Regions from separate parts of the Lysinibacillus sp. FSL L8-0126 genome, predicted to be linked through region 2. Evidence: a T-box and tRNA genes for the amino acid it is inferred to sense, from the RefSeq annotation. Region 2 holds a T-box; the other holds one or more tRNA genes.
What was found. The T-box of region 2 lies ahead of tyrS (tyrosine--tRNA ligase). A T-box ahead of a tRNA ligase gene usually reads a tRNA of that ligase, here a tRNA-Tyr.

Region 1: it encodes a tRNA-Tyr, which carries the amino acid that the T-box ahead of tyrS (tyrosine--tRNA ligase) is inferred to sense. The anticodon was not compared.

Annotation. Positions count from the first base shown of each region.
Region 1 is NZ_CP152028.1:1,246,537-1,251,792, reverse strand. Features, by position in the region: rRNA gene MHI34_RS06095 (23S ribosomal RNA) at 1-1,897, shown strand, start outside; rRNA gene rrf (5S ribosomal RNA) at 1,964-2,079, shown strand; tRNA gene MHI34_RS06085 (tRNA-Val) at 2,091-2,166, shown strand; tRNA gene MHI34_RS06080 (tRNA-Met) at 2,193-2,267, shown strand; tRNA gene MHI34_RS06075 (tRNA-Asp) at 2,271-2,346, shown strand; tRNA gene MHI34_RS06070 (tRNA-Thr) at 2,356-2,431, shown strand; tRNA gene MHI34_RS06065 (tRNA-Tyr) at 2,439-2,522, shown strand; tRNA gene MHI34_RS06060 (tRNA-Trp) at 2,527-2,600, shown strand; tRNA gene MHI34_RS06055 (tRNA-His) at 2,648-2,723, shown strand; tRNA gene MHI34_RS06050 (tRNA-Gln) at 2,733-2,807, shown strand; tRNA gene MHI34_RS06045 (tRNA-Lys) at 2,822-2,894, shown strand; tRNA gene MHI34_RS06040 (tRNA-Arg) at 2,914-2,990, shown strand; tRNA gene MHI34_RS06035 (tRNA-Pro) at 3,006-3,082, shown strand; tRNA gene MHI34_RS06030 (tRNA-Ala) at 3,098-3,173, shown strand; tRNA gene MHI34_RS06025 (tRNA-Ser) at 3,187-3,279, shown strand; tRNA gene MHI34_RS06020 (tRNA-Phe) at 3,284-3,359, shown strand; tRNA gene MHI34_RS06015 (tRNA-Gly) at 3,366-3,439, shown strand; tRNA gene MHI34_RS06010 (tRNA-Ile) at 3,444-3,517, shown strand; tRNA gene MHI34_RS06005 (tRNA-Asn) at 3,525-3,601, shown strand; tRNA gene MHI34_RS06000 (tRNA-Glu) at 3,603-3,674, shown strand; gene MHI34_RS05995 (nitric oxide synthase oxygenase) at 3,993-5,039, shown strand; gene MHI34_RS05990 (hypothetical protein) at 5,065-5,256, shown strand, end outside.
Region 2 is NZ_CP152028.1:3,196,040-3,201,295, forward strand. Features, by position in the region: gene MHI34_RS15615 (LTA synthase family protein) at 1-1,594, shown strand, start outside; T-box leader at 1,720-1,960, shown strand; gene tyrS (tyrosine--tRNA ligase) at 2,106-3,320, shown strand; gene MHI34_RS15625 (DUF2759 domain-containing protein) at 3,374-3,553, opposite strand; gene MHI34_RS15630 (MBL fold metallo-hydrolase) at 3,723-4,367, shown strand; gene MHI34_RS15635 (DUF2626 family protein) at 4,435-4,677, opposite strand; gene MHI34_RS15640 (helix-turn-helix domain-containing protein) at 4,796-5,256, opposite strand, start outside.

The sequences.
Region 1 (5,256 bases), 1.9 Mb from region 2:
CCAGACCACCAGCTAAGGTCCCAAAGTAATCGTTAAGTGGAAAAGGATGTGGCGTTGCACAGACAACCAGGATGTTGGCTTAGAAGCAGCCATCATTTAAAGAGTGCGTAATAGCTCACTGGTCGAGTGACGCTGCGCCGAAAATGTATCGGGGCTAAACGATTCACCGAAGCTGTGGATTGACATCTACGATGTCAGTGGTAGGAGAGCGTTCTAAGTGCGTTGAAGTCAGACCGGAAGGACTGGTGGAGCGCTTAGAAGTGAGAATGCCGGTATGAGTAGCGAAAGACGGGTGAGAATCCCGTCCACCGTATGACTAAGGTTTCCTGAGGAAGGCTCGTCCGCTCAGGGTTAGTCGGGACCTAAGCCGAGGCCGATAGGCGTAGGCGATGGACAACAGGTTGATATTCCTGTACCACCTCCTCACCGTTTGAGAAATGGGGGGACGCAGTAGGATAGGGTAAGCGCGCTGTTGGTTATGCGCGTCCAAGCAGTAAGGCGTGTGTGTAGGCAAATCCGCACACTGTAACGTTGAGCTGTGATGGCGAGTCCGTATGGACGAAGTTCCTGATTTCACACTGCCAAGAAAAGCCTCTATCGAGGTGAGAGGTGCCCGTACCGCAAACCGACACAGGTAGTCGAGGAGAGAATCCTAAGGTGTGCGAGAGAACTCTCGTTAAGGAACTCGGCAAAATGACCCCGTAACTTCGGGAGAAGGGGTGCTCTTGAGCGTGCAAGCGCATGAGAGCCGCAGTGAATAGGCCCAGGCGACTGTTTAGCAAAAACACAGGTCTCTGCAAAACCGTAAGGTGACGTATAGGGGCTGACGCCTGCCCGGTGCTGGAAGGTTAAGAGGAGTGGTTAGCGCAAGCGAAGCTGCGAATTGAAGCCCCAGTAAACGGCGGCCGTAACTATAACGGTCCTAAGGTAGCGAAATTCCTTGTCGGGTAAGTTCCGACCCGCACGAAAGGCGTAACGATCTGGGCACTGTCTCAACGAGAGACTCGGTGAAATTATAGTACCTGTGAAGATGCAGGTTACCCGCGACAGGACGGAAAGACCCCGTGGAGCTTTACTGTAGCCTGATATTGAATTTTGGTACAACTTGTACAGGATAGGTAGGAGCCAGAGATCTCGGAGCGCCAGCTTCGAAGGAGGCGTCGGTGGGATACTACCCTGGTTGTATTGAAATTCTAACCCATGCCCCTTAGCGGGGCAGGAGACAGTGTCAGGCGGACAGTTTGACTGGGGCGGTCGCCTCCTAAAAGGTAACGGAGGCGCCCAAAGGTTCCCTCAGAATGGTTGGAAATCATTCGTAGAGTGTAAAGGCACAAGGGAGCTTGACTGCGAGACCTACAAGTCGAGCAGGGTCGAAAGACGGGCTTAGTGATCCGGTGGTTCCGCATGGAAGGGCCATCGCTCAACGGATAAAAGCTACCCCGGGGATAACAGGCTTATCTCCCCCAAGAGTCCACATCGACGGGGAGGTTTGGCACCTCGATGTCGGCTCATCGCATCCTGGGGCTGTAGTCGGTCCCAAGGGTTGGGCTGTTCGCCCATTAAAGCGGTACGCGAGCTGGGTTCAGAACGTCGTGAGACAGTTCGGTCCCTATCCGTCGTGGGCGTAGGAAATTTGAGAGGAGCTGTCCTTAGTACGAGAGGACCGGGATGGACACACCGCTGGTGTACCAGTTGTCTTGCCAAAGGCATCGCTGGGTAGCTATGTGTGGACGGGATAAGTGCTGAAAGCATCTAAGCATGAAGCCCCCCTCAAGATGAGATTTCCCATTACGCAAGTAAGTAAGATCCCTCAAAGACGATGAGGTAGATAGGTTCGAGGTGGAAGTGTGGTGACATATGGAGCTGACGAATACTAATCGATCGAGGACTTAACCAAAACGTTTGAAACATTCAATGAACCGTTTATCCAGTTTTGAAAGAACAACTCTTTCAACTGAATAAGTGAAGTGATGATGGCAAAGAGGCCACACCCGTTCCCATACCGAACACGGAAGTTAAGCTCTTTAGCGCCGATGGTAGTTGGGGGCTTCCCCCTGTGAGAGTAGGACATCGCTTCGCTTATTTTTCGTGGAGGATTAGCTCAGCTGGGAGAGCATCTGCCTTACAAGCAGAGGGTCGGCGGTTCGAGCCCGTCATCCTCCACCATTATTTTTAAAACAGTATAGTATTATCGCGGGGTGGAGCAGTGGTAGCTCGTCGGGCTCATAACCCGAAGGTCGTTGGTTCAAATCCAGCCCCCGCAACCAAATGGTCCCGTGGTGTAGCGGTTAACATGCCTGCCTGTCACGCAGGAGATCGCCGGTTCGATCCCGGTCGGGACCGCCATTTTTTTTTGCCGGTGTAGCTCAGTTGGTAGAGCAACTGACTTGTAATCAGTAGGTCGTGGGTTCGACTCCTATCGCCGGCACCATTCCCTTGGAGGGGTAGCGAAGTGGCTAAACGCGGCGGACTGTAAATCCGCTCCTTAGGGTTCGGCGGTTCGAATCCGTCCCCCTCCACCATTTTAGGGGCATAGTTCAACGGTAGAATAGAGGTCTCCAAAACCTTTGGTGTGGGTTCGATTCCTACTGCCCCTGCCAGGTATTGAGGTACTCGTTCATATACAGCTGTTATAATTTATATAGTGGCGATTGTGGCGAAGTGGTTAACGCATCGGATTGTGGTTCCGACATTCGTGGGTTCGATTCCCATCAGTCGCCCCATTTTCAAATTGGGGTATAGCCAAGCGGTAAGGCAACGGATTTTGATTCCGTCATGCCTAGGTTCGAATCCTAGTACCCCAGCCATTTTTCTTTTTTACGAGCCATTAGCTCAGTTGGTAGAGCATCTGACTTTTAATCAGAGGGTCGAAGGTTCGAGTCCTTCATGGCTCATCGTTTTTTAATGAATATTGCGCCCGTAGCTCAATTGGATAGAGCGTCTGACTACGGATCAGAAGGTTATGGGTTCGACTCCTGTCGGGCGCGCCAATAAATTTATGTTTTCGGAATGTAGCTCAGCTTGGTAGAGCACTTGGTTTGGGACCAAGGGGTCGTAGGTTCGAATCCTGTCATTCCGACCATTTTTTATGATAAATGGGGCCTTAGCTCAGCTGGGAGAGCGCCTGCCTTGCACGCAGGAGGTCAGCGGTTCGATCCCGCTAGGCTCCACCAGTTCAATATTTTTGGAGGTATACCCAAGTCTGGCTGAAGGGATCGGTCTTGAAAACCGACAGGCGGGTAACACCGCGCGGGGGTTCGAATCCCTCTACCTCCTCCATTTTGGGTCAGTAGCTCAGTTGGTAGAGCATTAGATTGAAGCTCTAAGTGTCGGCGGTTCGATTCCGTCCTGACCCACCATTATTTGCGGGTGTAGTTTAATGGTAAAACCTCAGCCTTCCAAGCTGATGTCGTGAGTTCGATTCTCATCACCCGCTCCAAAATGGGCCTATAGCTCAGCTGGTTAGAGCGCACGCCTGATAAGCGTGAGGTCGATGGTTCGAGTCCATTTAGGCCCATCATTATTCCGAAGTAGCTCAGTTGGTAGTAGCACCTGACTGTTAATCAGGTTGTCGCAGGTTCGAGTCCTGCCTTCGGAGCCACGGCCCGTTGGTCAAGTGGTTAAGACACCGCCCTTTCACGGCGGTAACACGGGTTCGAATCCCGTACGGGTCATCAAGCATGTAGCACAAATATTGTGTTACATGCTTTTTCTTTTATCAATAAATGATACATTAGTAAAGAGTGAAAGCTACGAATCCGCTATCAATGGTTCAGTAGCTTTTTTACATGACTAATATTTTGTTTCTCCTTTCTATAAGATGTCGCCCACCTCTTTTCCTTCTTCATTCACAATATCTTCTAATCATGATTCGATTCATTATAAATTTGAACAAACTATTTCATATATGCAATATGTATGTTTTTTTATAGCTATTTTCGTGGTGCTTGTCGTTTTGTTCCTCTAATATGAGGATAAGTGGAGGAATCGAAATGAATATACAGGAGATCCAGCAATTTTTAAGTTTATATCAGACAGAACAAGATGAATCAGAGCGTTGGTTAGCGAATAGATTACAACAGATTAAGAATGCAGGTGAGTACGACCCAACAACAGAGGAGCTAGCTTTTGGTGCACGGGTGGCGTGGCGTAATAGTAACAAATGTATTGGTCGTCTGTTTTGGCAATCATTGCATGTAGTAGATGCACGTGCCGTTTTAGATGAACAGGATATTTTTCAAAAACTACTGGAGCATATCGATTATGCAACAAATAGTGGAAAAATCCGTCCAACAATAACAGTATTTGCTTCGAACAGGGTGCGTATATGGAATCATCAGCTAATTCGTTATGCAGGCTATGAAACGGAAGCTGGCGTTATTGGTGATGCACATTCTATTGTTTTTACTAAAGTATGTGAATCGTTAGGTTGGAAAAGTGAGAGGACACCATTCGATGTGTTACCTCTTGTTATACAAGTAGATGAGCGAGCTCCGCAGCTGTTTACAATTCCTGTAGAATATATTTTAGAGGTGCCAATTCGTCATCCAGAGTCAGTGGATGTAGAGAAATTAGGAATGAAATGGTATGCTGTACCCATAATTTCAAGTATGCGTTTTCAAATGGCAGGCATTGATTTCCAAGCCGCACCCTTTAATGGCTGGTATATGGGGACAGAAATCGGTGCACGTAATTTAGCAGATCATGACCGTTATAATATGCTACCAGCTATTGCGGAGGTTTTTAATCTTGATACAACCAAGCAAGCTTCACTTTGGCGTGATCGTGCATTAGTGGAGCTTAATATTGCTGTCCTTCATTCTTTTAAAGAACAAGGCGTGAGCATTGTCGATCATCATACAGCTGCTCAGCAGTTTAAATTGTTTGAAGAAGCAGAGGAATCAGCAGGACGAGACGTTACAGGCAACTGGACATGGCTAATCCCACCACTTTCGCCCGCAACGACTCATATTTTCCATAAACCTTATGTCAATATTTATCATACACCCAATTATTTTTATCAAAAACCATGCTATTAACTGATTGTGGAGAGGACGAAACGCTATGTTGAATGAGCAAATTCCGAGTATCCCGTGGTTACAATTGACGACACCTTATGGAAGAGGAACGGCTATCCCTCAGCTGATTGAACAGGAGCAATATACAGAGCTAGCTGAGTTAGTGGAGCATCAAGGTACACTATGGCAGGTCACACCATGGGCTTTGCTTGTCCTTCTAAAAAAGCTTGCTAGCAAA
Region 2 (5,256 bases):
ATTATTCCAAACAAGTAATTTCAGTGACTTAGGAACATCAGTAGCAGCCATTGTTGAGCCATGGGATGTATTATATTTCGTTGATGTCGTTATTTTAATCTTAGCGAATAAATTTTTACCGAAAATGAAAGAAGCATTTAAAGTGAATATTGAATTCCGACGTGCATTTTTTGTATTAGCAGTCGCAATTTCATTTTTAAACTTAGGATTAGCTGAAACAGAGCGTCCACAATTATTAACACGTAGTTTTGACCGCGAATTATTAGTAAAAAATATTGGTACGTACAATTACCATTTGTATGATATTTATATTCAAACTAAATCATCTGCTCAGCGTGCATTAGCGGATGGCAGTGAATTAGTTGAAGTAAACAACTATGTGCGTTCTAATCAGGCTGCCGTTAATCCAGAGATGTTTGGGAAATATAAAGGTCGCAACTTAATTGTTGTGTCGATGGAGTCTTTACAAAACTTTGTCATCAATAATGATATGAATGGTCATGAAATTACGCCATTCTTGAACTCTTTAACAAAAGATAAAGATACGTATTATTTCAGTAACTTCTATCACCAAACAGGCTTAGGAAAAACATCTGACTCAGAGTTTATTGTTGAAAACTCATTGTTTGGATTAGGTCGTGGTGCTGTATTCTTCACGCATGGTGGAAATACGTATAATTCAATGGCTGAACGCCTTGGAGAAAATGGCTACTTTACAAATGTCATGCACCCGAATAATAAATCATTCTGGAACCGTGATATCATGTATCAATCGTTAAAAATTAATAAATTCTACGATATAGATTCATATACGGTTGAAGAAGGGCAAGCTGTCAACTGGGGTATGAAAGATACACCATTCTTAGAGCAATCTGCTGCTTTAATGAAAGACATGCCACAGCCATTCTATTCAAGATTAATTACGTTAACGAACCACTATCCATTCACTTTGGATCCTGAAGATATTATGATTCCTGAATATGATTCAAATTCAGGTACATTAAATCGTTACTTCCAGACAGTACGTTATATGGATGAAGCTTTAAAAGACTTCTTCCAAGAGTTAAAAGATCAAGGTGTTTATGATAACTCTATTATCGTAATGTATGGAGACCATTATGGTATTTCTGAAAACCATAATAAAGCGATGGCACAATATTTAGGAAAAGAACAAATTACACCAATGGACAATGCATTGCTTCAAGAAGTGCCTTTATTCATCCATATCCCAGGATCTGACGATGGTAAAGAAATGACAGAGATTTCAGGACAAATGGATTTACGTCCAACAATCTTACATCTTCTTGGCGTTGAAACGTCAAAAGACATGCAAATGGGTGCAGATTTATTCTCTCCAGAGCATGAGGATTTTGTTGTCTTCCGTGATGGACGCTTTATAACAGATAAATATGTTTATGCTGGAGAAGCTTGCTATGACAAAGCAACTGGTGAAGAAATAGATGGTGAGCCATGCCAGTCATATGCTGATCGTGCGACAATGGAGCTGGAAAATTCCGATGCTATCATAAATGGAGACCTGCTACGTTTCTATGATGAAAAGACAGGTAATTTAAAACAGGATTCCGTCAAATAACAAAAGAGAGATCTCAAGTTGAGGTCTCTCTTTTCTTTTTTGATTGACAAATTACTATAAGCAATTATAATAAATTTAAATATCTGCATAACGAAGATTTGTTTTTGCATTTCGGAGTATAAGAGTGAAAGGCATGGAAAAGAACGAGTAGCTTTAATCGAACTGACAGAGAGTAGCCGGTTGCTGAGAGGCGCAAGGGATATTAAAGTGAATACATCTTGGAGCTGCGTACCGAAATTTTAGTAGGCTACGACGGAGTTGCATCCGTAATCATTGCAAAAGTATCGCTATGGCTGTACTTATTGAGGAGGGCTGTGTGAATAGCTCTCGAAAAAAGGTGGTAACACGTTCATGAACGTCCTTAGGATTAGTCCTAAGGGCTTTTTTTATGCCTTTACAGCCCAAGTGTTTATCTTGATTTGGCCGTCCTCTTACGCTGAGGCGTAGTTGATTAGTGAACTCTTATAGAGCTTGCAATATTAATATTTAATATTACAAGGAGATGTTTCATATGTTTTTAACACCAAAAGAGCAATTAGCGATAATTAAGAAGGGGGCTCATCAAATCGTTGATGAGCAGGAATTACTCGAAAAATTAGAGCGATCCTATAAGGAGCAGAAGCCTTTAATCATTAAGTTAGGGCTTGATCCGTCCGCCCCGGATATTCATTTAGGGCATGCAGTCGTTCTACGGAAAATAAAGCAAATGCAGGATTTAGGGCATCAGGCGGTCATTGTTATCGGTGATTTTACAGGGCGTATTGGTGATCCAACGGGTAAAGCAAAAGGCCGTGTCGCGTTAAGTGATGACATGGTCAAGCAAAACACTAAAACATACTGTGAGCAAATTTTTAAAGTGATAGATATGAACAAGACAACTATTCGTTTCAATAGTGAATGGTTAGCAAAGCTGTCATTTGAAGAAGTCATTCAGCTGGCAGCCACGACATCCGTTGCTCGACTGTTAGAACGTGAGGACTTTCAAAAACGGTACCGTCAGCAAATACCAATTGGCATCCACGAATTTTTCTACCCGCTTATGCAAGCATATGATTCGGTAGAGCTACAGGCCGATATTGAATTAGGGGGAACAGATCAAACATTCAATATTTTAATGGGCCGCACCTTACAAAAGCAACGGCGGTTAGAAAAACAAATTGCCATTTTTATGCCATTACTCGAAGGTTTAGATGGCATTGAAAAAATGAGTAAGAGCCTTGGCAATTATATTGGTGTCAGTGAAGCGCCAGAGGTCATGTTTAAAAAGGTAATGGAAGTACCAGATGCCTTACTCATCAAATATTTTGAACTAGCAACAGATGAGCATCCACTACAAGTGCAAACCATTCAAGATAGACTGCAAATGGGAGAGAATCCCTGTGATGTAAAATTACAGTTAGCAGAAATTATAACGGCCTTATACCATGGGACTACAGCAATGGAGGAAGCTAAATCCTATTTCCAAGCTGCATTTCAAAGAAAGGAAATACCAAAAAATATTCCTATACTGCTCCTAGAAATTGATAAGGAAAGAATAGTGGATATTATCCCACAACTAGTGGCAATGGATTATATTCATAGTAAGAGTGAATTTCTGCGGTTAATCAAGCAAAATGGAGTATCCTTGAATGGAGAAAAAATAGTAATGGATGATTTATCACTTGTACTAATGAATGATGATGTCATTCAAATTGGTAAGAAACGATTTCTTAAATTAAATAAATAATAAATACAAAAAAAGAGCAATCTCCAGGGAGACTGCTCCTTTTTGTCTGAATTTTAGTGTAATTGTGGTGGATACCCACTGTGAACAATCGTCATGATGACGAACCATCCGAATACAGCGGCACTTAATAAGTTGAAAACAACGCTTAATAGGTTCTTTTCTTTTATTGCTTGGAATGTACCAACTACAGCTAAAATCGCTACTAGACCAAAAATAACCATTAATAAGTTCATTAAAAATAGACACTCCTTTCGACATCAGAAAATGAATGTCGCAAACAATATTCCTCCTTAATTGTAAACGTTCTGTTTGTTTTTGTCGAGAACTAAAATAGCGTAAACTATGAACATTTATCGTCAAATTGTGGCAAAGCCTGTATAATAGAAAGTTGAGGTGATCACTATGATGAACGTACGAAGTTATTCTCTTGGACCTGTTCAAACGAATTGCTATATCGTATCGAATAAAGAAAAAGAATGTATTATATTTGATCCAGGTGAGGAAGCAGAGCGTCTTATTAAAACAATTCGTAGCAATGGCTTAAAACCACTTGCTATCTTTTTAACACATGCCCATTTTGATCATATAGGGGCTGTAGATGCTGTACGCGAAGTGTTTGATATTCCTGTATGGATTCATGAAAAGGAAGTTAGCTGGCTAGGAGATCCAACGAAGAATGGCTCTAGTAAATATGCTGCATTACCAGATTATAGGGTAGTAGCACCAGCGCAAGACACAATTATTAAAGAAGAACAGCTATTTGAGATCAGTAATTTTGCTTTCCAAGCTGTTTTTACCCCAGGACACTCACCTGGTAGTATTTCTTATGTTTTTGAAAAAGATGGTTTTGCCATTGTTGGAGATACGTTATTTGAACAAGGTGTGGGACGTACAGATTTAGTAGGTGGCTCAACAAAAGTATTATTAGCATCCATTCATCACAAATTGTTGACACTACCCGAGGATACTATTATTTATCCTGGACACGGAAATTATACAACAGTAGGCGCAGAAATGGAGACAAATCCTTTCTTAAATGGATTTTAAAAAGGAATAACCAAAGCGCATAAAAAAGCGTATCTCAGCAGTTGTGAGATACGCGATTTTTTTTGTATTAATGACCGCCACCAGGTACGTGAATGAATGTTGTATAGTACGTGAAGCCAGCGAAGAATACAGTTAAATATGCTCCGAAAATGTACATGTACATACGTTCTGAAAGGTTTAAGAAGCCTAATAATAAGAATAAACCTGTATTACCTAAGAATAATAGCGATACCTCGTTCATACCACCAAGGTAGAACATAACGGCAAAAATACCTGTCCAGAATGCCATAACTTTATACATATTATCCATGAAGATTTCCCCTCCTTTTGCCCACGACACAATAATCTCTTACTCATTATAAATGATATGAAAGGTGTCTGTAAACTGGAACTTCTCCGTCTTTGTGACAAACAAATGGATTTTTAATCTAGCTTTCGATTTCTGTCACGTTTATTTCATATTTACATAAATCGCAATTATGTATCATACTTTCAATTTGCACAAATTCATTGTTCGTAAACAATGCATCTAATTGACCTTTTAAATAGGATTCATGTAATGAACAAACAATATCAGAATGCGAAGTAAGTTGCTCCTGGAAAGGACAATTGAAGATGGAGAAGGTCACTTTTTTGCCATGTTCGGTTTGTTGAATTTGTGGAATATAGCCAATTAAAGCGGCATTGTCCGTTAACAGCTGAAGCTTTTCATCGAAGGATAGAGAATTATTTAATGTTAATTCAGCGCTGATATAATTTTTCATTTGCTGGTATCCGTCTTGGTAGCTAATTTCTTGGCACTTCGTTAAGGCAGATGGTCCAATGTCTTCAATTAATTGGATCGTCCATTTTAATAAACGATCTTCATCGCGTCTTGGAAATGTTAGAG